Regions from separate parts of the Enterobacter hormaechei subsp. xiangfangensis genome, predicted to be linked through region 4. Evidence: predicted binding sites of a transcription regulator. Region 4 holds the regulator's gene; each other region holds the start of a gene.

Region 1 (5,254 bases), 960 kb from region 4:
ACAGGGCATCGCTGAAGGCTTCAAGCCAGGCTTCATCCACCTCTGGCAAGGTCAGAGCCAGCGTCAGCCAGGCCGGGTCGGCGCCCATTGCCGCCAGATCGCTGACGTTAACCGCCAGTGCTTTATACGCCAGATCGGCAGGATCGATGTCGGGCAGGAAATGTCGCCCACACACTAAGGTGTCGGTGCTGATTGCCAGCGTCTGTTTTTCGGGAATATTGAGAAGTGCGCAGTCATCGCCGATGCCGGTTTCAACATCAAGACGAGAGGTTCTGACACGGTCGAAATAACGGGCAATCAGGGAGAATTCGCCACATGCCATACGTTATGCCTCAGCAAATAAAAGAAAAAACCGGAGCCACACTGCCCGTCAGGCAATGCAGAACTCCGGTTTGCGGATCACTTTTTGTGGGGACGGATCGCAGGTGCGGCTTTATCCAGCACGCCGTTAACAAACTTGTGGCTGTCTTCAGCGCCGAAGGTTTTCGCCAGTTCGATCGCTTCGTTGATGGCCACTTTGTACGGCACATCATCACGTTTAGACAGCTCAAACAGCGCGATACGCAACACTGCTTTTTCGACCTGGCCCAGCTCTTCGAGCAGACGGGACAGGTATGGCTTCATCAGACCATCGAGATACGCGCTATTAGTCGCCACTCCCGACAGCAGTTCACGGAAGTACAGAACGTCAACGTCTTTCACGTCCTGTTCTGACAGGAACTGGTATTCAACATCAGCGATGTCGTTCTGGGACAACTGCCAGGAGTAAAGTGCCTGGACGGCACATTCACGGGCGCGGCGACGAGCAGCAGGTTTCACGGAATTCCCCTTACAAAAAAATCAGGCCTTGATGGCTTTCAATACATTGATCATTTCAAGCGCGGTCAGTGCAGCTTCTGCACCTTTGTTACCGGCTTTGGTGCCAGCACGTTCGATGGCTTGTTCAATACTTTCGGTGGTCAGCACGCCGAACGCGACAGGAATTTCAGCATCCTGCGCAACGTGCGCCAGACCATTGCTTGCACCGCCCGCAACGTATTCGAAGTGCGCAGTGCCGCCACGAATAACAGTACCCAGCGCAATCACCGCGTCGTATTTACCGGTTTTCGCCAGCGCGCCCGCTGCCAGTGGCAGTTCGTAAGCACCTGGTACCCAAACGACGGTAATGTTGTCATCTTTAACCTGGCCGATACGTTTCAGGGCGTCAACCGCACCTTCCAGCAGGCTATCATTGATGAAGTTGTTGAAACGCGCAATGGTGATGGCGACGCGAGCGTCCGGGGTAGCTACAGCAGCTTCAATAATGTTCATACTCTTCCTTTACGGGTTCATTTGGCCCCGCAGGGGGGCGGATTTTATCATAATACTTTGCGTACTGCTTCCCTATTTCAGGAGCAATTACGCTGTCGTTAAATGGAGGCAGACATCCGGGCCTACCGGACGAATCTCACTGAATGAGAGTTGCGGCGCATCGGCCAGTTTTTCAAGGCCGGGCAGCACAAACAGGCCGCGCGCGTCGTTACCTAACAGTTTAGGCGCAACGTAGACGAGAAGCTCATCCACCAGCCCCGCCTGAAGCAGTGCGCCGGCGAGCGTCGGACCGGCTTCAACCCAGATACTGTTGACCTGCTGTTTGCCGAGCAACATCATCAGCACCACCAGATCCAGATGCCCGTTATGTTCCGGCACCGTAATGCTGCGCACGCCTTGCGGCCATTCGCGCGTATCTTCTTTGGTGCGTGCAATCCAGGTTTCCCCCGGCTGCTGCACGATGCGGTGCTCCGGCGTCACGCGGTTCTGGCTATCAATAATAATGCGCAGCGGCTGACGCAGGTTCTCCTGCGGATAGAGCGCCTGCGTATCTGCATTCAGCTCTTCCCAGCGTACGGTCATGGCCGGATCGTCAGCCAGTACCGTTTCACTGCTGGTGAGAATAGCATGGCTTTGCGCGCGCAGACGTTGCACATCGCGCCTTGCCTGTGGCGAGGTGATCCACTGGCTCTCGCCGTTCGCCATCGCCGTGCGGCCATCCAGTGACGCGCCAAGCTTAAGCTGGATAAACGGGAAGCCGGTGCGCATACGCTTCAGGAAGCCTTTATTCAGGGCTTCCGCATCCTGCATCATCAGGCCGTGGCTGACGTCGATTCCTTCCTGTTGCAGACGATACAGTCCGCGGCCCGCTACCTGCGGGTTAGGATCCTGCATGGCGGCGACAACGCGCGAGACGCCCGCCGCAATCAGCGCTTCACAGCACGGCGGCGTACGCCCATGGTGGCTGCATGGCTCCAGCGTCACATAGGCCGTCGCGCCACGCGCTTTCTCCCCCGCCATGCGCAAGGCATGCACTTCAGCATGCGGCTCGCCTGCGCGATAGTGAAAACCTTCCCCCACGATCTCACCATCTTTAACAATGACGCACCCGACATTGGGGTTAGGGTGAGTGGTAAACCGACCGCGCTGCGCCAGCTTCATGGCTCGCGCCATGTACATCTCGTCGTGCATGGTCTTAATCCTGTAAGCGGGCGATCTCTTCGCCAAACTCTTTGATGTCTTCGAAGCTGCGGTAAACGGAGGCAAAGCGGATATAGGCGACTTTATCGAGCTTTTTCAGCTGTTCCATCACCAGATTGCCGATCATTTTGCTCGGCACTTCGCGCTCACCTAACCCCCGCAGATAAGATTTAATGTGGTTTAACGCCATTTCGACGTCATCGGAGCTGACGGGCCGTTTTTCCAGCGCCTTGAGCATCCCGCTACGCAGTTTTTCTTCATTGAACGGTTCGCGCACATCGTTACTTTTTACCACGCGCGGCATTACCAACTCTGCCACCTCGAAGGTGGTAAAACGCTCGTTGCACACCAGACACTGCCGACGACGACGCACGGAAGACCCTTCGCCTACAAGACGTGAGTCGATGACTTTGGTATCCACAGCGGAGCAAAATGGGCAATGCATACGATGTCCCTGTTATCTGGTTAACTGATTTCTATTTTACCCTGAACTGGCCCGACAACAAAGGAAGAGCTTTTTGAGACAAAGGATCTATGCCTGACGGCACTATCCTGTCTACCATTGCAGCAATCTGTGATTTCAAGGAATTAAACGCAATGACAAGACGTTACCTGAAAATAGTGCTGGTGGGGAGCCTGTTCACGCTTAGCGCCTGCGCACAGCAAAGCGAAGTCCGCGAGATGAAACAAAGCGTGAATACGCTTAACGTGGCGATGGACAAACTTAATAAAGAAACCGTGAAGATCACCCAGCAGAACGCGCTGAATGCCAAATCCAGCAATGGCGTTTATTTATTGCCAGGTGCAAACACGCCCGCGCGTCTGAACAGCCAGATTGGCACGCTAAAGATGTCTCTGGTGAATGTTGCAGCGAATGCCGATGGTACTCGCGCAACATTACGCATTCAGGGTGAGTCCAACGATCCGCTGCCCGCGTTCAGCGGCACCGTAGAGTGGGGCCAGATTCAGGGCACCACGGAGAGCTATCAGGAAGTGAACGTGAAGAATCAGCTCTTCACCGCCCCCGCCAGCACGCTGGCGCCAAGCGATGTTGACATCCCGCTCCAGCTGAGCGGACTGACGCCAGAACAGCTGGGCTTTATCCGTATTCACGACATTCAACCCGCCGCGCAATAACCCGCCCTTTTAGCGGAGTGAAATGTCACTCCGCTAACATTTACATTTCGTATGGATTGGCAACATAAATGATTGCCGCTACAATCGCGCCCGTCTAAAGTACGCAAACGTGAACGCAATCGATTACGTATGTGAGAGATATGTGAAACAACACATATTTTTGTGAGCAAGGATTCCTATAATAGGCTCCGCAGAAACACGAAATATTTAGAAACGCAATTCGCGCATTTTTCACTCCCGGAAGGGAATTTCAATCAGTGGCATGCTTATGAAAAAAACATTACTCGCAGCCGGTGCAGTTCTGGCACTGTCCTCCTCTTTCACTGTTAACGCAGCGGAAAACGACAAACCACAATACCTCTCCGACTGGTGGCACCAGAGCGTTAACGTGGTAGGCAGCTACCATACCCGTTTCGGACCGCAGATCCGTAACGATACTTACCTCGAGTACGAAGCATTCGCTAAAAAAGACTGGTTTGATTTCTATGGCTACATGGACGCACCGGTATTCTTCGGCGGTAACACCGACGCGAAAGGTATCTGGAACCACGGTTCCCCACTGTTCATGGAGATCGAACCACGCTTCTCCATTGATAAACTGACTGGTACCAGCCTGGCGTTTGGTCCGTTCAAAGAGTGGTATTTCGCAAACAACTACATCTACGACATGGGCCGCAACAAGTCCGGTCGCCAGAGCACCTGGTATATGGGTCTGGGTACAGACATTGAGACTGGCCTGCCGATGAGCCTGTCCATGAACGTCTACGCAAAATACCAGTGGCAGAACTACGGCGCTGCGAACGAGAACGAGTGGGATGGCTACCGTTTCAAAGTGAAATACTTTGTGCCAATTACCCAACTGTGGGGCGGCAACCTGAGCTATATCGGCTTCACCAACTTTGACTGGGGTTCAGACCTGGGCGATAACGATTTCCGCGACCTGAACGGCAGAAAAGCGCGCACTAACGACTCCATCGCGTCCAGCCACATCCTGGCGCTGAACTACGATCACTGGCACTACTCTGTTGTTGCGCGTTACTGGCACAACGGTGGTCAGTGGAACGACGACGCCAGCCTGAACTTCGGCAACGGCGACTTCAGCGTTCGTTCTACCGGTTGGGGCGGTTACCTGGTCGTGGGTTACAACTTCTAATCAGTGCCGGATTGTGCGGGCTGGTGCCCTCACCCCTTCCCTCTCCCACGGGAGAGGGCGCAAACACAAAAAACGGCAACATCGTTGCCGTTTTGCTTTTACCTCGCCACCCGGCTTTTTACTGCTTCACCTTGCGCAAAAAATCCGCCAGCGACCTGTCCGCGCTTTCGCTAAAGCGTCTTTCCGTCAGCGTAATATGCAAACACCGGTCGAGACGGAAGCAGCGATAGTCATCGCGCCGTTCACACCACGCGGCCAGCAGCCAGTGCTCACCCCAGAAGAACAGCCCCAGCGGCTGAACCTCACGCCAGGTTAACTGCCCGGCTTCATCGCGATAGTGCAGCGCCAGCACACGCAGGGCAGAAATTGCCTGGTGGATCACGTCGAAACCACTACGGGAGTGTGGCTGAAGGGCAATATCCGGCGCGTAAATTCGCGTCTGTTCAGCTTTGC
Region 2 (5,254 bases), 2.3 Mb from region 4:
GCATCACCATCACCACAATGGTAATCGCGACTGGGCGGCTGATGCCCCGGCGTAAAAACCATGTCACCAGCGGGTTGAGCACAATGGCGAAAAACAGCGCCAGCAGAAGCTGAACAATGATATCCGCCGCCGCGTGGATACCCGCAAGGATAACCACCAGGCAGGCAAGTTTTAATAAAATATGAAGTCCGGCTTTGTCGGGCGGGCTGGCAGTCATAAGAATTCCTTTTTCCGGGGGGCGTGTTAATTGTAGTGCGCCGGATGGGCTTCGTCTGGAGCGTTAGTCTGAAAGTCGTGGCAAAAAAATGGCCCCCGGCGCAAGCGACGGAGGCCACGGCATCCCGGTGAACGATTACTGGATCACGAGGGTGTTAATGATGTTTTCAGCGGCGGTCTGCGCTTTCTGCTGATTATCTGCCGGCAGGGTGATCTGCATGGTCAGCAGTTTATTGTCCACCTTGCCGAGCACCACGGAGGAGTACGCGGTCTGGCCTTTGGCAGAGATGATGCTGTCCAGCTGTTGCAGCGTGTGGCCTTTCAGTTCAACAGACTTGTTGGTGACCACTTGAAGCTGCGGGTCGCGGCTGCGCTGCTGATCTTCCAGGCGTTTGGCCAGCACGCCCAGATCTTCGCTGGTATCGTCACCGACGATCACAATCACCGCTTTTTGGCCGGTGGCATCGGAATAGACGTGCATATTGTTCGCCTGGGTACCCAGCTTACCGCTCTGGTCGGTCATGTCCGCGGGCAGAGAGAAACTGAGTTTGCCATCCATCAGGCTCACCGGCTGACCGGTGGCGTTGCTTTCTGCTGACGCGCCCTGAGCAGGCGTTTTGGTGTCGCTGTTATCACAGGCTGCAAGGCCAACAACCAGCAGGCCAATCCCGACATATTTAACCAGATTGCGCATTGACTTCTTCCTTTCGATAAACGGCCATAACGGCTCATTCGTTCATCTTATCACAACTGATAAAGCGAACCCTTAACCTGCCTGCAATGCGGAGATTTCAGATTTATCTGCCAGCCTTTTCAGCAGCATATTCAACAGTACGCCGTACATCGGCAGGAAGAAAACCAGGCTGATAAGCACCTTAAAGGCGTAGTCCACCAGAGCGATTTCCATCCAGTGTTCTGCCATGAAGGCGTCCGGGCTGCGCCAGAAGGCGATGAAGAAGAAGGCCAGCGTATCGCTCACGTTACCGAACAGCGTGGAGGCCGTTGGCGCCATCCACCAGCGATGGTTCTGACGCAGGCGGTTAAACACGTGGACATCGAGGATCTGCCCCAGGGCGTAGGCCATAAAGCTGGCGGTGGCAATACGCGCGACGAACAGGTTGAAGTGCGTCAGCGCTTCGAAGCCCTGCCAGCTTCCCATGTAAAACAGCGAGGAGATGGCGTAGGAGACAAACAGTGCCGGGATCATCACCGCAAAAATAATCCGCCGCGCCAGCGGTGCGCCAAAAATACGCACGGTTAAATCCGTCGCAAGGAAAATAAACGGGAAACTGAACGCGCCCCAGGTGGTATGGAAACCAAAAATGGAGATGGGAAGCTGTACCAGATAGTTACTGGAGATGATCACCAGCAGATGAAATAGCGAAAGCCAGAACAACGCCTTGACGCGCTGCGATTGTGTAAAGGAGTTCATATTGTACCTTTTTGATTAATATTTGGGGTGAGGGAACCCAATAAAGCCGCCGCATGATACTGCTTTGACGACACTTTGCAATGGCTAATTTTCACGCAATCGTTAACCTGGTTTGCATTGGCGATAGCGGGGCGTAAACTACAGCCGTTTTTACCTGAACGAGAAGAAAATGACCGACCTGTTTTCCAGCCCAGACCACACGCTTGATGCTCAGGGCCTCCGTTGCCCGGAGCCGGTAATGATGGTGCGTAAAACCGTCCGTAACATGCAGAGTGGCGAAACGCTGCTGATCGTCGCCGATGACCCGGCTACCACCCGTGATATCCCCGGCTTTTGTACCTTTATGGAACATGAACTGGTGGCGCAGCAAACCGAGACCTTGCCGTACCGGTATTTGATTCGTAAGGGGTAAGTGCGGCCTGACGCCCGGCGGCGCTTCGCTTGCACGGGCCTACGGGTGTAGTAGGTCGGGTAAGGCGCAGCCGCCACCCGACAAGTACTCATCACAATTTCGAACCATCGTTTCAAAATTTCGCGCTTTTTGTGAGGCGCTTCACCCTCCCTTTTCCAGCCGTAGTCTAATTTTTAAGCGTCAAAAACTAAAACATCGTTTTAACGCTTATCTCACTACCCTGGAGTTGACTTAATGAAAACGACCCTCAAGCCGTTACTGGCCGCGCTGTGTCTGTCTGCTTTTGCCTGCACCGTTTCTGCCCAGACCATTAAAGCCGCCGATGTGCATCCCGAAGGCTACCCGAACGTGGTGGCGGTCCAGCACATGGGTGAAAAACTCAAACAACAAACCGATGGCAAGCTGGAGATTAAGGTCTTCCCCGGCGGCGTGCTGGGGGATGAAAAGCAGATGATTGAGCAGGCGCAGATGGGGGCGATCGACATGATCCGCGTCTCCATGGCGCCGGTGGCCGCCATCCTGCCGGATATCGAAGTGTTTACGCTGCCCTACGTATTCCGCGATGAAGACCACATGCACAAGGTGATTGACGGGGATATCGGCAAGCAGATCGGCGACAAACTCACCGCCAACCCGAAATCGCGTCTGGTCTTCCTTGGCTGGATGGATTCCGGCACCCGCAACCTGATCACCAAAGAGCCGATCGTCAAACCGGACGATCTGAAAGGGAAGAAAATCCGCGTGCAGGGCAGCCCGGTGGCGCTGGCCACGCTGAAAGCGATGGGGGCGAACTCGGTGGCGATGGGCGTCAGCGAGGTTTACAGCGGCATGCAGACCGGGGTGATCGACGGCGCGGAGAACAACCCGCCAACCTTTATCGCCCACAACTATATGCCGGTCGCCAAAAACTACACGCTGAGCGGCCACTTCATCACCCCGGAAATGCTGCTCTACTCCAAAGTGAAATGGGACAAGCTCAGCGCTGACGAACAGCAAAAGATCCTGACGCTGGCCCGCGAAGCGCAGTTCGAGCAGCGCAAGCTGTGGAATGCGTATAACGACCAGGCGCTGGCGAAAATGAAGGCCGGCGGCGTGCAGTTCCACGACATCGATAAAACGGTGTTTATCAAGGCGACAGAGCCGGTGCGCGCGCAGTATGGCGATAAGCATCAGGATCTGATGAAAGCCATCGCTGACGTTCAGTAAGCCGGAGTACGTATGTCCGAACTCTACCTGAAGTGGATGGACCGTCTGTACCTGCTCGCCATGGTGGTGGCGGGTCTCTCGCTACTGGTGATGACGATTGTGATCCCCATTGGCATCTTCTCTCGCTATGTGCTCAATCGCGGCGAATCCTGGCCGGAGCCGATCGCCATTATCTGCATGGTGACGTTTACCTTTATCGGCGCGGCGGTGAGCTATCGCGCCGGGTCGCATATCGCGGTCAACATGCTCACCGACCGCCTGCCCGCGTCGCTGCAAAGAGTATGCGCGCGAGTGGTGGATCTGCTGATGCTGCTCATCTCCGGCCTGATGTGCTGGTACAGCTACTGGCTGTGCGTCGAGCTGTGGGAGCAGCCGGTGGCGGAGTTTCCGCTCCTGACCTCCGGCGAAAGCTATCTGCCGCTGCCTGTCGGGTCGGCCATTTTGATCCTGTTTGTGCTTGAACGCCTGCTGTTTGGCTCGCAGGAAAACCGTCCGGTCGTGCTGATCGGCAATCACAGTTAAGGGGTGAACAATGGATGCTTTTGTTTTGTTATTCACCCTCGCCATTTTGCTGGCGCTGGGGATGCCGGTGGCCTTCGCCGTCGGCTTAAGCGCCGTGGCGGGCGCGCTGTGGATTGACCTGCCGCTGGAGGCGCTGATGATCCAGATCACCAGTGGAGTGAATAAATTTACCCTGCTGGCGATCCCGTTCTTCATTCTTGCCGGGGCGATCATGGCGGAAGGGGGTATTGCCCGACGGCTGGTTAACTTCGCGTACGTTTTTGTCGGCTTTATTCGCGGCGGGCTGTCGCTGGTGAACATCGTGGCATCAACGTTCTTCGGCGCGATTTCCGGCTCGTCGGTGGCGGATACGGCGTCTATCGGCAGCGTGATGATCCCGGAGATGGAGAAGAAGGGCTATCCGCGCGAATACGCGGCGGCGGTGACGGCCAGCGGGTCGGTGCAGGCGATCCTGATCCCGCCCAGCCACAACTCGGTGATTTACTCCCTGGCGGCAGGGGGAACGGTTTCCATCGCCACGCTGTTTATCGCGGGCGTGCTGCCGGGCCTGCTGCTGGGCGTGAGCCTGATGGTGCTCTGCCTGTGCTTCGCCCGCAAGCGCGGCTATCCGAAGGGGGACAAAATCCCGTTCAGGCAGGCGCTGAAAATCATGCTCGATGCCCTGTGGGGGCTGATGACGGTGGTGATTATCCTCGGCGGGATCTTGTCCGGGATATTCACGGCGACCGAATCTGCCGCCGTGGCCTGCCTGTGGGCGTTTTTCGTCACCATGTTTATCTACCGCGACTATAAATGGAGCGAACTGCCGAAGCTGATGTGCCGCACGGTGAAAACCGTCACCATCGTGATGATTTTGATTGGCTTTGCCGCGGCGTTTGGCGCGGTAATGACCTACATGCAGCTGCCGATGCGCATCACCGAATTCTTCACGTCGCTCTCCGATAACAAATACGTGATCCTGATGTACCTCAATATCATGCTGCTGCTGATTGGCACGCTGATGGACATGGCGCCGATCATCCTGATCCTGACCCCGGTGCTGCTGCCGGTGACCAATGCACTGGGTATCGACCCGGTGCATTTCGGGATGATCATGATGGTGAACCTGGGGATTGGGCTGATCACGCCGCCGGTCGGATCGGTGCTGTTTGTGGCGAGCGCGGTGAGTAAGCAGAAGATCGAGCACGTGGTGCGGGCGATGCTGCCGTTTTACGGTATGTTGCTGGTGGTGCTGGGGATGGTGACGTACATCCCGGCGATTTCATTGTGGTTGCCGGGGCTGCTAGGGATGCAGTGATGCGTGCGGCCTGATGCCCTCACCCCGGCCCTCTCCCGCGGGGAGAGGGGGCAAACACGAGAAACGGCAACCCGGTTGCCGTTTCACTTTTACCTTTGGCGCAACAGCCGCAACGCGTTCGCCGTAACCAGCACTGTCGCCCCCGTATCCGCCAGCACCGCCAGCCACA
Region 3 (5,254 bases), 390 kb from region 4:
GCGAACTGCCGCGCTTTATCGCAAGCCTTGCGCCTGCCCATCCGCAGTATGCCACGATGCATCAGTCGCTTCTTGAGCTGGTTGCGGATTCCCGCCCGTGGCCTCAGCTGCGCGGCACCACAACGCTGCGTCCGGGGCAGTGGAGTAGCGATGTGCCTGCGATCCGCGAAATTATGAAACGCTCCGGCATTCTCGACAGCGGCCCTAAAATTGCGCTGCCCGGTGACGAGACGCAAAATGCGGTCGTCAGCCCGTCGGCGCCGGTAAAAGAGAAAACCGCCGTTGCGTTGAGCAATAAGCCCGCCGCTTACGATCGCGAGCTGGTCGCCGCAGTGAAGCAGTTCCAGGCCGCGCAGGGGCTGGGCGCTGACGGCGTGATTGGTCCATCTACTCGCGACTGGCTGAACGTCTCTCCGGCCCAGCGGGCTGGAGTGCTGGCGTTGAATATCCAGCGCTTGCGCTTGCTGCCGGGCACGTTATCCACCGGCATTATGGTCAACATTCCGGCGTACTCCCTGGTCTACTATCAGGACGGTAGTGAAGTGCTGGCGTCCCGCGTGATTGTCGGCCGACCTGACCGTAAAACGCCAATGATGAGCAGCGCGCTGAATAACGTGGTGGTTAACCCGCCGTGGAACGTGCCGCCGACGCTGGCGCGCAAAGATATTCTGCCTAAGGTCTGGAATGACCCGGGTTATCTGGAGCGACATAACTATACGGTGATGCGTGGCTGGAACAGCAAAGAAGCGATTGACCCCTGGATGGTGGACTGGTCAACGATTACGCCTTCGAACCTGCCGTTCCGTTTCCAGCAGGCACCGGGCGCACATAACTCGCTGGGACGTTACAAATTCAATATGCCAAGTTCGGACGCAATCTATCTGCATGATACCCCGAACCATAATTTGTTCCAGAAAGACGCACGCGCGCTCAGCTCGGGCTGTGTCCGCGTGAACAAGGCCTCTGAGCTGGCAAATATGCTGTTGCAGGATGCAGGCTGGAACGATACGCGGATATCAGATGCGCTGAAGCAGGGAGATACGCGTTACGTCAATATCCGCCACAATATTCCGGTCAATCTTTACTATCTGACGGCGTTTGTAGGGGCAGACGGACGTACCCAGTATCGTACAGATATTTACAATTATGATCTGACAGCGCGATCCGGCGCACAAATTTTGCCAAAAGCGGAACAATTAATCAGGTAAATGAAGTAGTTCGGTAAAAATGATTGTCGTAAGTTATGGTGAATATGAGGCGATCTGGCTGCAAGCCGCGTATTTACTGGGGTTGGGCGCCTTGACGTAACAGGTTTTGCCAGTTATGGTGCCCTTCGTGCGCTAAGCATATTGACAATTTCTTTTACCTGTAGACCTGATTATCATGGACAAATTTGACGCTAATCGCCGCAAATTGCTGGCGTTAGGTGGCGTTGCGCTGGGCGCAGCAGCCATCCTTCCGACGCCAGCATTTGCCACCCTCTCGACACCTCGTCCGCGTATTTTAACGCTCAACAATCTGCATACTGGTGAGACGCTTAAAGCGGAATTTTTCGATGGCAGAGGCTATATTCAGGATGAATTAGCAAGACTCAACCATTTTTTCCGTGATTTCCGCGCGAATAAAATCAAAGCCATCGACCCTGGATTATTCGATCAGCTTTACCGCTTGCAGGGACTGCTAGGGACCAAAAGGCCGGTGCAGCTCATCTCTGGCTATCGCTCTCTGGATACCAACAATGAACTGCGTGCTCACAGCCGTGGGGTAGCGAAAAAAAGCTATCACACCAAAGGGCAGGCGATGGATTTCCATATTGAGGGCGTTTCGTTAGCCAATATTCGCAAAGCGGCGTTATCTATGCGCGCAGGTGGTGTAGGATACTACCCACGTAGCAACTTTGTGCATATTGATACCGGGCCGGTTCGGCACTGGTAATAACGAAACACAGGAGCAGTATGAACTATCGTATTATTCCGGTTACCGCGTTCTCACAGAACTGTTCATTGATCTGGTGTGAACAAACTAAACTGGCCGCGCTTGTTGATCCCGGTGGCGACGCTGAGACAATCAAGCAGGAAGTCGCTGCCAGCGGTGTAACGCTGATGCAGATTTTACTCACCCATGGCCATCTCGACCATGTGGGTGCAGCGGCTGAACTGGCTGAATACTACGGTGTGCCGATTATCGGCCCGGAAAAAGAAGATGAGTTCTGGCTACAGGGATTACCTGCTCAAAGCCGTATGTTTGGCCTGGAAGACTGTCAGCCACTGACACCGGACCGCTGGCTGAACGAAGACGATCGCGTTAACGTAGGGAATGTAACTTTACAGGTGTTGCATTGCCCCGGACATACGCCCGGCCATATTGTCTTCTTTGATGACGTGTCGCGTCTGCTGATTTCCGGTGACGTGATTTTCAAAGGGGGCGTAGGACGCAGTGATTTCCCACGCGGCGATCACGGTCAGCTGATTCAGTCGATTAAGCAGAAGTTATTACCGTTAGGTGATGATGTGACGTTTATCCCTGGACACGGACCAATGTCAACGCTGGGGGATGAGCGGTTGCATAACCCGTTCCTTCAGGATGAAATGCCTGTCTGGTAAACCCGGTAAAATAAAAAAGCCTGCACGATGCAGGCTTTTTTTTAGGGATGCAGGTTACAGCACCGCGACAATGGCTTCGCACAGCGGCGCCATGTTGTCAGGCGTCATACCTGCAACGTTCACGCGGCCAGATGCAACGGCATACACGCCAAACTCTTCACGCAGGCGCAGCACCTGCTCTTTGGTCAAGCCGCTGAAGGAGAACATGCCGTTCTGCTTGATGATGAAGCTGAAGTCACGGTCAGCGCCTTTCTCAGCCAGCGTGTTCACAAACAGCAGACGCATGCGCTGAATGCGCTGACGCATATCGTTCAGCTCTTGCTCCCAGATGGCGCGCAGCGCATCGTTGCTCAGGATCGTCGCGACCACAGACGCACCGTGTGCCGGTGGGTTGGAGTAGTTAGCGCGGATCACGGACTTCATCTGGCTGAATGCGCGATCGACGGTTGCTTCGTCAGCAGCCACCAGCGTACAGGCGCCGACACGCTCGTTATACAGACCAAAGTTCTTGGAATAGGAGCTTGCGACTATCAACTCCTGATGCACGGCGGCGAATGCACGCAGACCTTCTGCATCTTCTTCCAGACCACGGGCAAAGCCCTGGTAAGCGAAGTCAAACAGCGGCAGCCAGCCTTTTTCAACGGACAGCTTAGCCAGCTGTTCCCACTGCTCAAGCGTAGGATCGATACCGGTTGGGTTATGGCAGCAGCCGTGGAACAGCACCACATCGCCCGCCTGGGCTTCGCTCAGGCTGGCCAGCAGGCCGTCGAAATCCAGCGCGTGGCTGGCTGCGTCGTAGTAGGCGTATTCACGCACTTCCAGACCCGCAGAATTAAACACGCTCTTATGGTTCGGCCAGCTTGGATTGCTTACCCACACACGCTTCACAGAAGTGTTTTTCGCCAGGAAATCTGCCGCCACGCGCAGTGCGCCGGTACCGCCTGGGGTCTGCGCCGTGCGGGCGCGTTTTTCGCTCACAATGGTGCTGCCTTTGCCGAACAGCAGCTCCTGGGTGCAGCGACCAAATTCAGGGATACCATCAATACCGAGGTAGTTTTTGGTGGTTTCGTTTTCCAGCAGATACTGCTCAGCTTTTTTGACGCTGGTCAGTACCGGAGTTTTGCCGGTTTCATCTTTATATACACCAATACCCAGGTTGATTTTTCCAGGGCGGTCGTCGGCGCGAAACAGATCGGCCAGGCCCAGAATTGGGTCGGCAGGAGCGGCAGTAATGTTCTCAAACATGACGAAGTTCCATTGTGATTACAGAAGTGAAATCCGCTATCAGGTTAACGGTAGATTTACAAAATGCCAACCGTTTGCGACGAAAAGCGTGCGGCTTTTCAAAAGTCGCTATTATTTTCTCTCAGGAATAAAAAAACAGGGCCGAAGCCCTGTTCATTAAGCATATAACAACGAGGTGTGCTGATTAGAACTGGTAAACCAGACCCAGAGCCACGATGTCGTCGTTGTTGATGCCCAGCTTGTTGTCGTCTTTCAGCTGGTTGATCTGATAGTCAACATAGGTAGACATGTTTTTGTTGAAGTAGTATGTCGCACCAACGTCGATGTAGTTGATGTAGTCTTCATCACCGATACCTTCTACGTCTTTCGCTTTAGATTTGTAATAAGCGATGGATGGACGCAGACCGAAATCGAACTGGTACTGAGCGACGACAGAGAAGTCCTGAGACTTGTTAGCGAAACCACGGCTGCCCAGACGCGCTGCGTTACGCATTTCGCCATAAATAGCTGCCAGGTAGATGTTGTTCGCGTCATATTTCAGGCCGGTTGCCCACTGTTCAGCTTTGTCGCCTTTACCCCATTCCAGCGTCTGCTGGTTGTTGGTACGGTCAGCGGCGCCATAAGCACCCACAATGCCGAAGCCTTCGAAATCATAGCTCAGTGAGGTTGCCCAGCCGTCGCCGTTGGAACGTACTGCATCAGTACGCTCGTTTTTGCCCAGGTACTGAACACCAAAGTTCAGACCGTCAACCAGGCCGAAGAAGTTGCTGTTACGGTACGTCGCCAGGCCACCGGTACGGCCAGAGAAGAAGTTATCGCTCGCGCCGGTGTCGCCACCGAACTCAGGGAGCATATCGGTGATGCCGATTGCATCATAGACCAGACCGTAGTTACGACCGTAGTCGAAGGAGCCTGCGTCACCGAATTTCAGACCTGCGAATGCCAGACGGGTTTTGTTGCCGTTCTGTGCATCGCCACCTTCAGAGTTGTTACCCTGGAAGTTGTATTCCCACTGACCGTAGCCAGTCAGCTGATCGTTGATCTGAGTTTCGCCTTTGAAGCCCAGACGTGCGTAAGTGTTGTCGCCATCGTTGCTGTCATTATCGGAGAAGTAATGCAGGCCGACTGCTTTCCCGTAAAGATCTAATTTGTTGCCGTCTTTGTTATAGATTTCAGCAGCGTTTGCTGCACCGGTTACCAGCAGGGCAGGGACTACCACTGCCAGGATATTGCGCTTCATCATTATTTATTACCCTCATTGGTTTTTTTATGACACTCGCCACTGCCGTCAATAAATTCTGTCAATAAATATTTCCGGAACTATTGATGAGAGTTAGGTGTCTTTATGTGTCTGACAGGCATCTTTCCATTCATAGAACCGTTTCGCTACACTGAAAGTGCTACAA
Region 4 (5,254 bases):
ACAGAGGAAGGGAGATAACCCTTGCCGAAATGCCTTCCATGGTAAAACGGGAGCGCTCCGGCTCCCGTTAACACTTAATATTTATCGTATTTAATCGAACCAAATTCAGTATAGGCCGCAAAATTTAGTGATTCAACAGAAAATTGTTAGCTACCTAATCACTGGTTTTTAACATAGTTTCCCGCGCAATCAGGCGTGCGACGTTTCGGTTTGTGCATTGTCATTCTGCTCGCGAAGCGCGGAGGACTGCATGCGATAGCCCAATCCCGCCAGCGCAACGGTGATCAGCATCACGCTGGTAGTGGTGAGCAGCGGGGTTGCAATCAACGCAGAGACCACGAGACTTGCCAGGAAGCACAGGCCAAGTTGCAGGGTATTTTGCAGCGCGGCAGCGCGGCCTGTCGCCTGCGGAAATGGACGCAACGCCTGGGCTACAACGATAGGGTAGATGGCCCCGTTAGCGATCGCCATGACGCAGAACGGAATCAAAATTTCTGCAAGCCCGGCGTCGGGAATAAAGCCGACAGCCCAGGTCGCAATCACGCTTAGCGCATACAGCACCAGCAGCCAGGGCAGCATCTGTTGGCCTTCCCATTTTTGCAGCGCGGCGCGACAGCCATAGCCACCCACCAGGAAGGCGATGGTCTGTGGTACATAGCTCAGGCCGATAGCCGCCGGGCTGTAGCCCATGTCATGCAGAATGAACGGCGAACCGGTCAGCCAGGCAAAGAAGCTGGCAGAGCAGGCGGCATAAATCAGCACGTTACCGCGATAGGCTTTCGACCGCAGTAAAGAGGTAAAGGTGATGGGCTTCGCGTCCGGATGCGTCTCTTTTTTATGCGCCGGTTTAAGCCCGAACGCGGGCAGCATCAGGACCAGCGTAATAGCAAAGAGCGTGGCGAAAATGGCCTGCCAGTCGAAATGCGCCAGGATCCAGCTGCCCAGTAACGGGGCAAGCGCCGGCGACAGGCCGACCAGGGGCATAATGGTGGCGAATATGCGGTTAGTGCGCGAGGCGGGGTAGTAATCGGTTACCAGCGCCTGCCAGGTCACCGCAGCGGCACAGACACCGACCGCTTGAATAAAGCGCAGCGCCAGCAGCCAGGCGGCATCGCGGACCCACAGCATGCCCAGACAGCCTGCGGCAAAAATCGCCAGCCCCAACAACAGGACGGGTTTACGGCCAAAACGATCCGAGAGCGGCCCCCACAGCAATTGCGCAAAAGCAAAACCGGCGAGGAACAAACTCAAACTGGCGCTGATGGCGGCGGCAGGGGTTTGCAAATCTTCCTGCATCGCGGCGAACGCGGGCAGATACATATCGGTCGCCAAAAAGCCCAGCACGCTTAAGCCGCCGAGCCAGACTAAAAATCCTTTCCTGGGTTGCACTTTTTTTCTCCTGAGGAGGCAGGTGTACGTTGGCGCAGAGTGTAGGGAGTGCAAAGCGGCTTGTGAAACGCTAATATTTGGCGGGTGCATTCAAAAAATTTGCAGGCTAAAGATGTGGTCAGATTATTCCCTTGAAGTGGTTGATGCCGTGGCGCGTAACGGCAGCTTTACCGGCGCCGCCCAGGAGCTGCATCGCGTTCCCTCGGCGATCAGTTACACGGTGCGTCAGCTGGAAGCGTGGCTGGCGGTGCCGCTGTTCGAGCGGCGTCATCGCGACGTGGAGCTCACGCCTGCCGGAGCGTGGTTTTTGAAGGAAGGGCGGTCTGTCATCAAAAAAATGCAGATCACCCGTGAGCAGTGCCAGCAGATCGCCAACGGCTGGCGCGGGCATCTCGCTATCGCGGTGGATAACATTGTTAAGCCGGAGCGGACCCGGCAGATGATCGTCGATTTCTATCGTCATTTTTCCGACGTCGAACTGCGTGTTTCGCAGGAAGTGTTCAACGGCGTCTGGGATGCGCTGGCGGACGGCAGGGCGGAGATGGCGATTGGTGCAACCCAGGCGATCCCGGTTGGTGGGCGCTACGCGTTTCGCGACATGGGCATGCTGAGCTGGACCTGCGTGGTCGCGCGCGATCACCCGCTGGCAGCGCTGGAAGGGCCGCTGAGCGATGACACATTACGCAACTGGCCCTCGCTGGTGCTGGAAGATACCTCCCGCTCGCTGCCCAAGCGCATTACCTGGTTGCTGGATAATCAGCGCCGCGTGGTCGCGCCGGACTGGGAGTCGTCAGCCACCTGTCTGAGCGCGGGGCTGTGCGTTGGCATGGTGCCGGTGCATTTTGCGCGCCCGCGCATCGACGCGGGAGAGTGGGTGGCTCTGACGCTGGAAAACCCCTTCCCGGATGCCGCATGCTGTCTGACGTGGCAGCAAAACGACGTCTCGCCCGCCATGGCCTGGCTGCTGGATTATCTGGGAGACAGCGAAACGCTGAACCGGGAGTGGTTGCGGGAACCAGCATAGCTGGCCCCGGAAAGTGATTAACGACGGTAGTCGCGGAACGGACCGTCCGCAACGGAACGGCGTTCTATCAGGCGCGGGTGAACTTCAATGGACTGGGACTGTTCACGCTTGTTGACGATCCTGTCCAGCAGCATGTTGAAGGCCGTTTCACCCAGCGAATCTTTCGGCTGGTGAATGGTGGTCAGCGCCGGGGTAAAGAAGCGGGCGTTGCGCACGTTGTCATAGCCGATCACCGAGATATCCTGGGGGACGCGCAGGCCGAGTTCATCTGCCGCGCATAGCGCGCCCATCGCCATGATGTCACCGCCGCAGAACACCGCGGTAGGGCGATGCGGCTGGGAGACGATCTGCTGCATGGCGCGATAGCCTGACTCCGGCTCGAAGTCGCCCTGAACAATCCAGTTTTCCGGCACGGTGATCAGCGCCTCTTCCATCGCTTTCATGAAACCGGCCAGACGGCCAGCACCGGTGTTACGCTCCAGAGGTCCCGGGATCACGCCAATTTCACGATGACCGCGTTCTACCAGATAACGCCCCGCCATGTAGCCGCCTTCAAAGGCGTTATCAATAACGGAGTCGGTGAAGTCTGCGCGCGCCTCGCCCCAGTCCATGACCACCATCGGAATGTGGCGATACTCTTCCAGCATGGAAAGGACCGACTCAGGGTATTCAGAACACATTACCAGAAGACCGTCGACGCGCTTTTGCGCCATCATTGACAGGTAAGCGCGCTGTTTTTCAATGTTGTTCCACGCATTGCCCAGAATCAGGGTATAGCCTTTCTGGAAGCAGTTTTTTTCAACGGCTTCGATGATTTCAGCAAAATAGGCCGCTTCACTGCTGGTGGCCAGCAGGCCAATCGATTTGGTGTGATTAACCTTCAGGCTGCGGGCGACGGCACTTGGCGAGTAGTGCAGTTCTTTGATTGCCGCCCAGACGGCATTACGCGTCTCTTCAGCGACGAAACGCGTTTTGTTAATAACATGTGATACGGTTGTAGTGGAAACGTTTGCGCGTTTTGCTACGTCTTTAATTGTTGCCATTAAATGTCACTCCAGACCATATCCTAAGCTCCTGAAAAAATTGAAGGTAAACGTTTGCCTTCTCTCACCCTTATTACGCAAACATGAGTTGCGACACGCCGGGAAAACGACACAGGACGTCAGGAGGGGGTCAGTGGCCGGTACGCTAATAAATTTAGCGTGGAATTTTGTCCTATCTTGATGAAAAGGGGAAGAGGTAAAGTGGATATCCGTTTAAATCCTGGAAGATTTTTGACCTGAACTGTGTAAAAATGAGCAAGCTCACTTTTCGTAGGGTGAATAAAAGGAGAAAAATTGATGAGTACCGATCTGAAGTTTTCGCTGTTTACCACCATTGTTGTTCTTGCTCTGATTGTTGCCGGTGGTTTAACCGCTGCACTGCACTGATTCAGGCGGAGGGAGAACCTTCTCCCTCTCTTGCCGCTATTGTTACCTCTCCGGCAAAAATCTTTTGCCAAAATGTTAACTTCTCATTTTTTGTGATTGATGTCATGCTTTTGACTTCTTAGTTCTGTGCCGGGTTATGGCACGGTATCCGGAGCCTCTTCATGAAAATCAATTTTCCCCTGCTGGCCCTGGCGATTGGCGCCTTTGGGATTGGCACCACTGAATTCTCCCCGATGGGGTTATTGCCTGTTATCGCCCGGGGGGTAGACGTCTCTATCCCTGCGGCCGGTATGTTAATTAGCGCCTACGCGATCGGCGTGATGGTGGGCGCGCCGCTGATGACGCTGCTGCTTTCGCACCGTGCGCGCCGCAACGCGCTGATTTTCCTGATGGCGATTTTCACTCTCGGCAATGTGTTTTCCGCGATTTCGCCCGATTACACCACTCTGATGCTTTCGCGCATTCTTACCAGCCTCAACCATGGCGCCTTCTTCGGACTGGGCTCGGTTGTTGCTGCCAGCGTGGTGCCAAAACATAAGCAGGCCAGCGCGGTAGCCACTATGTTTATGGGCCTCACCATCGCTAATATCGGCGGCGTTCCCGCCGCCACCTGGCTGGGAGAAGCCATCGGCTGGCGTATGTCTTTCCTCGCAACCGCCGGACTGGGCGTGGTCGCGATGGTTGCGCTGTTCTTCTCACTGCCGAAAGGAAGCGCTGGAGAACGTCCGGAAGTACGTAAAGAGCTGGCGGTGCTGATGCGTCCTCAGGTGTTGTCCGCGCTGCTCACCACGGTGCTGGGGGCCGGGGCGATGTTTACGCTCTACACCTATATCTCCCCGGTGCTGCACGACATAACCCACGCAACGCCACTCTTTGTTACCGCGATGCTGGTGCTGATTGGTGTCGGGTTCTCGATTGGCAACTATCTCGGCGGGAAATTTGCCGACCGCTCCGTGAGTGGGACGCTGAAAGGTTTTTTAACGCTGCTGATTGTCATCATGGTGGCGATTCCGTGGCTGGCGCGTAACGAAGTGGGTGCCGCGATTGCCATGGTGGTGTGGGGCGCCGCAACCTTTGCCGTGGTGCCACCGTTGCAGATGCGCGTAATGCGCGTTGCACACGAAGCGCCGGGGCTCTCTTCATCGGTGAATATCGGTGCGTTTAACCTGGGCAATGCGCTGGGGGCCGCAGCGGGCGGGGCGGTGATCTCCGGTGGTTTGGGTTATAGCTTTGTGCCGGTAATGGGGGCGATCATTGCCGCACTCGGCCTGCTGCTGGTGATAATGTCTGGTCGTAAACAGCCTCAAGCGGTGTGTACGGCGGAATAAACAAAAACGCAGAAGGGCTGCCCCTTCTGCGTGTCTCTTACGCGGCGAAGTTCTTCGCAACAAATTCCCAGTTAACCAGTGCC

The links. Region 4 encodes PurR, which represses purine synthesis genes. Its sites were predicted from a motif close to CANGCAAACGTTTGCNTG; they were not measured.
Region 1: a site for PurR is predicted at 3,761-3,778, ahead of BFV63_RS04810 (nucleoside-specific channel-forming protein Tsx). Genes of this name have one in related genera too.
Region 2: a site for PurR is predicted at 1,741-1,758, ahead of tusA (sulfurtransferase TusA). Genes of this name have one in related genera too.
Region 3: a site for PurR is predicted at 3,912-3,929, ahead of BFV63_RS07540 (amino acid aminotransferase). Genes of this name have one in related genera too.

Annotation. Positions count from the first base shown of each region.
Region 1 covers NZ_CP017183.1:1,033,607-1,038,860, reverse strand. Annotated here, with positions in the region: gene thiL (thiamine-phosphate kinase) at 1-322, opposite strand, end outside; gene nusB (transcription antitermination factor NusB) at 400-819, opposite strand; gene ribH (6,7-dimethyl-8-ribityllumazine synthase) at 841-1,311, opposite strand; gene ribD (bifunctional diaminohydroxyphosphoribosylaminopyrimidine deaminase/5-amino-6-(5-phosphoribosylamino)uracil reductase RibD) at 1,399-2,502, opposite strand; gene nrdR (transcriptional regulator NrdR) at 2,507-2,956, opposite strand; gene BFV63_RS04815 (SadB/YajI family lipoprotein) at 3,109-3,648, shown strand; gene BFV63_RS04810 (nucleoside-specific channel-forming protein Tsx) at 3,917-4,801, shown strand; gene BFV63_RS04805 (helix-turn-helix transcriptional regulator) at 4,920-5,254, opposite strand, start outside.
Region 2 covers NZ_CP017183.1:4,331,928-4,337,181, reverse strand. Annotated here, with positions in the region: gene BFV63_RS20805 (AI-2E family transporter) at 1-217, opposite strand, end outside; gene BFV63_RS20800 (DcrB family lipoprotein) at 353-910, opposite strand; gene BFV63_RS20795 (7-cyano-7-deazaguanine/7-aminomethyl-7-deazaguanine transporter) at 983-1,648, opposite strand; gene tusA (sulfurtransferase TusA) at 1,818-2,060, shown strand; gene BFV63_RS20785 (TRAP transporter substrate-binding protein) at 2,295-3,266, shown strand; gene BFV63_RS20780 (TRAP transporter small permease) at 3,279-3,788, shown strand; gene BFV63_RS20775 (TRAP transporter large permease) at 3,799-5,085, shown strand; gene zntA (Zn(II)/Cd(II)/Pb(II) translocating P-type ATPase ZntA) at 5,175-5,254, opposite strand, start outside.
Region 3 covers NZ_CP017183.1:1,607,808-1,613,061, forward strand. Annotated here, with positions in the region: gene ldtD (L,D-transpeptidase) at 1-1,208, shown strand, start outside; gene mepK (peptidoglycan L,D-endopeptidase MepK) at 1,384-1,935, shown strand; gene BFV63_RS07535 (MBL fold metallo-hydrolase) at 1,956-2,603, shown strand; gene BFV63_RS07540 (amino acid aminotransferase) at 2,658-3,848, opposite strand; gene ompF (porin OmpF) at 4,033-5,091, opposite strand.
Region 4 covers NZ_CP017183.1:1,993,612-1,998,865, forward strand. Annotated here, with positions in the region: gene punC (purine nucleoside transporter PunC) at 190-1,389, opposite strand; gene punR (DNA-binding transcriptional activator PunR) at 1,502-2,413, shown strand; gene purR (HTH-type transcriptional repressor PurR) at 2,431-3,456, opposite strand; gene cydH (cytochrome bd-I oxidase subunit CydH) at 3,754-3,843, shown strand; gene BFV63_RS09605 (MFS transporter) at 4,005-5,171, shown strand; gene sodB (superoxide dismutase [Fe]) at 5,209-5,254, opposite strand, start outside.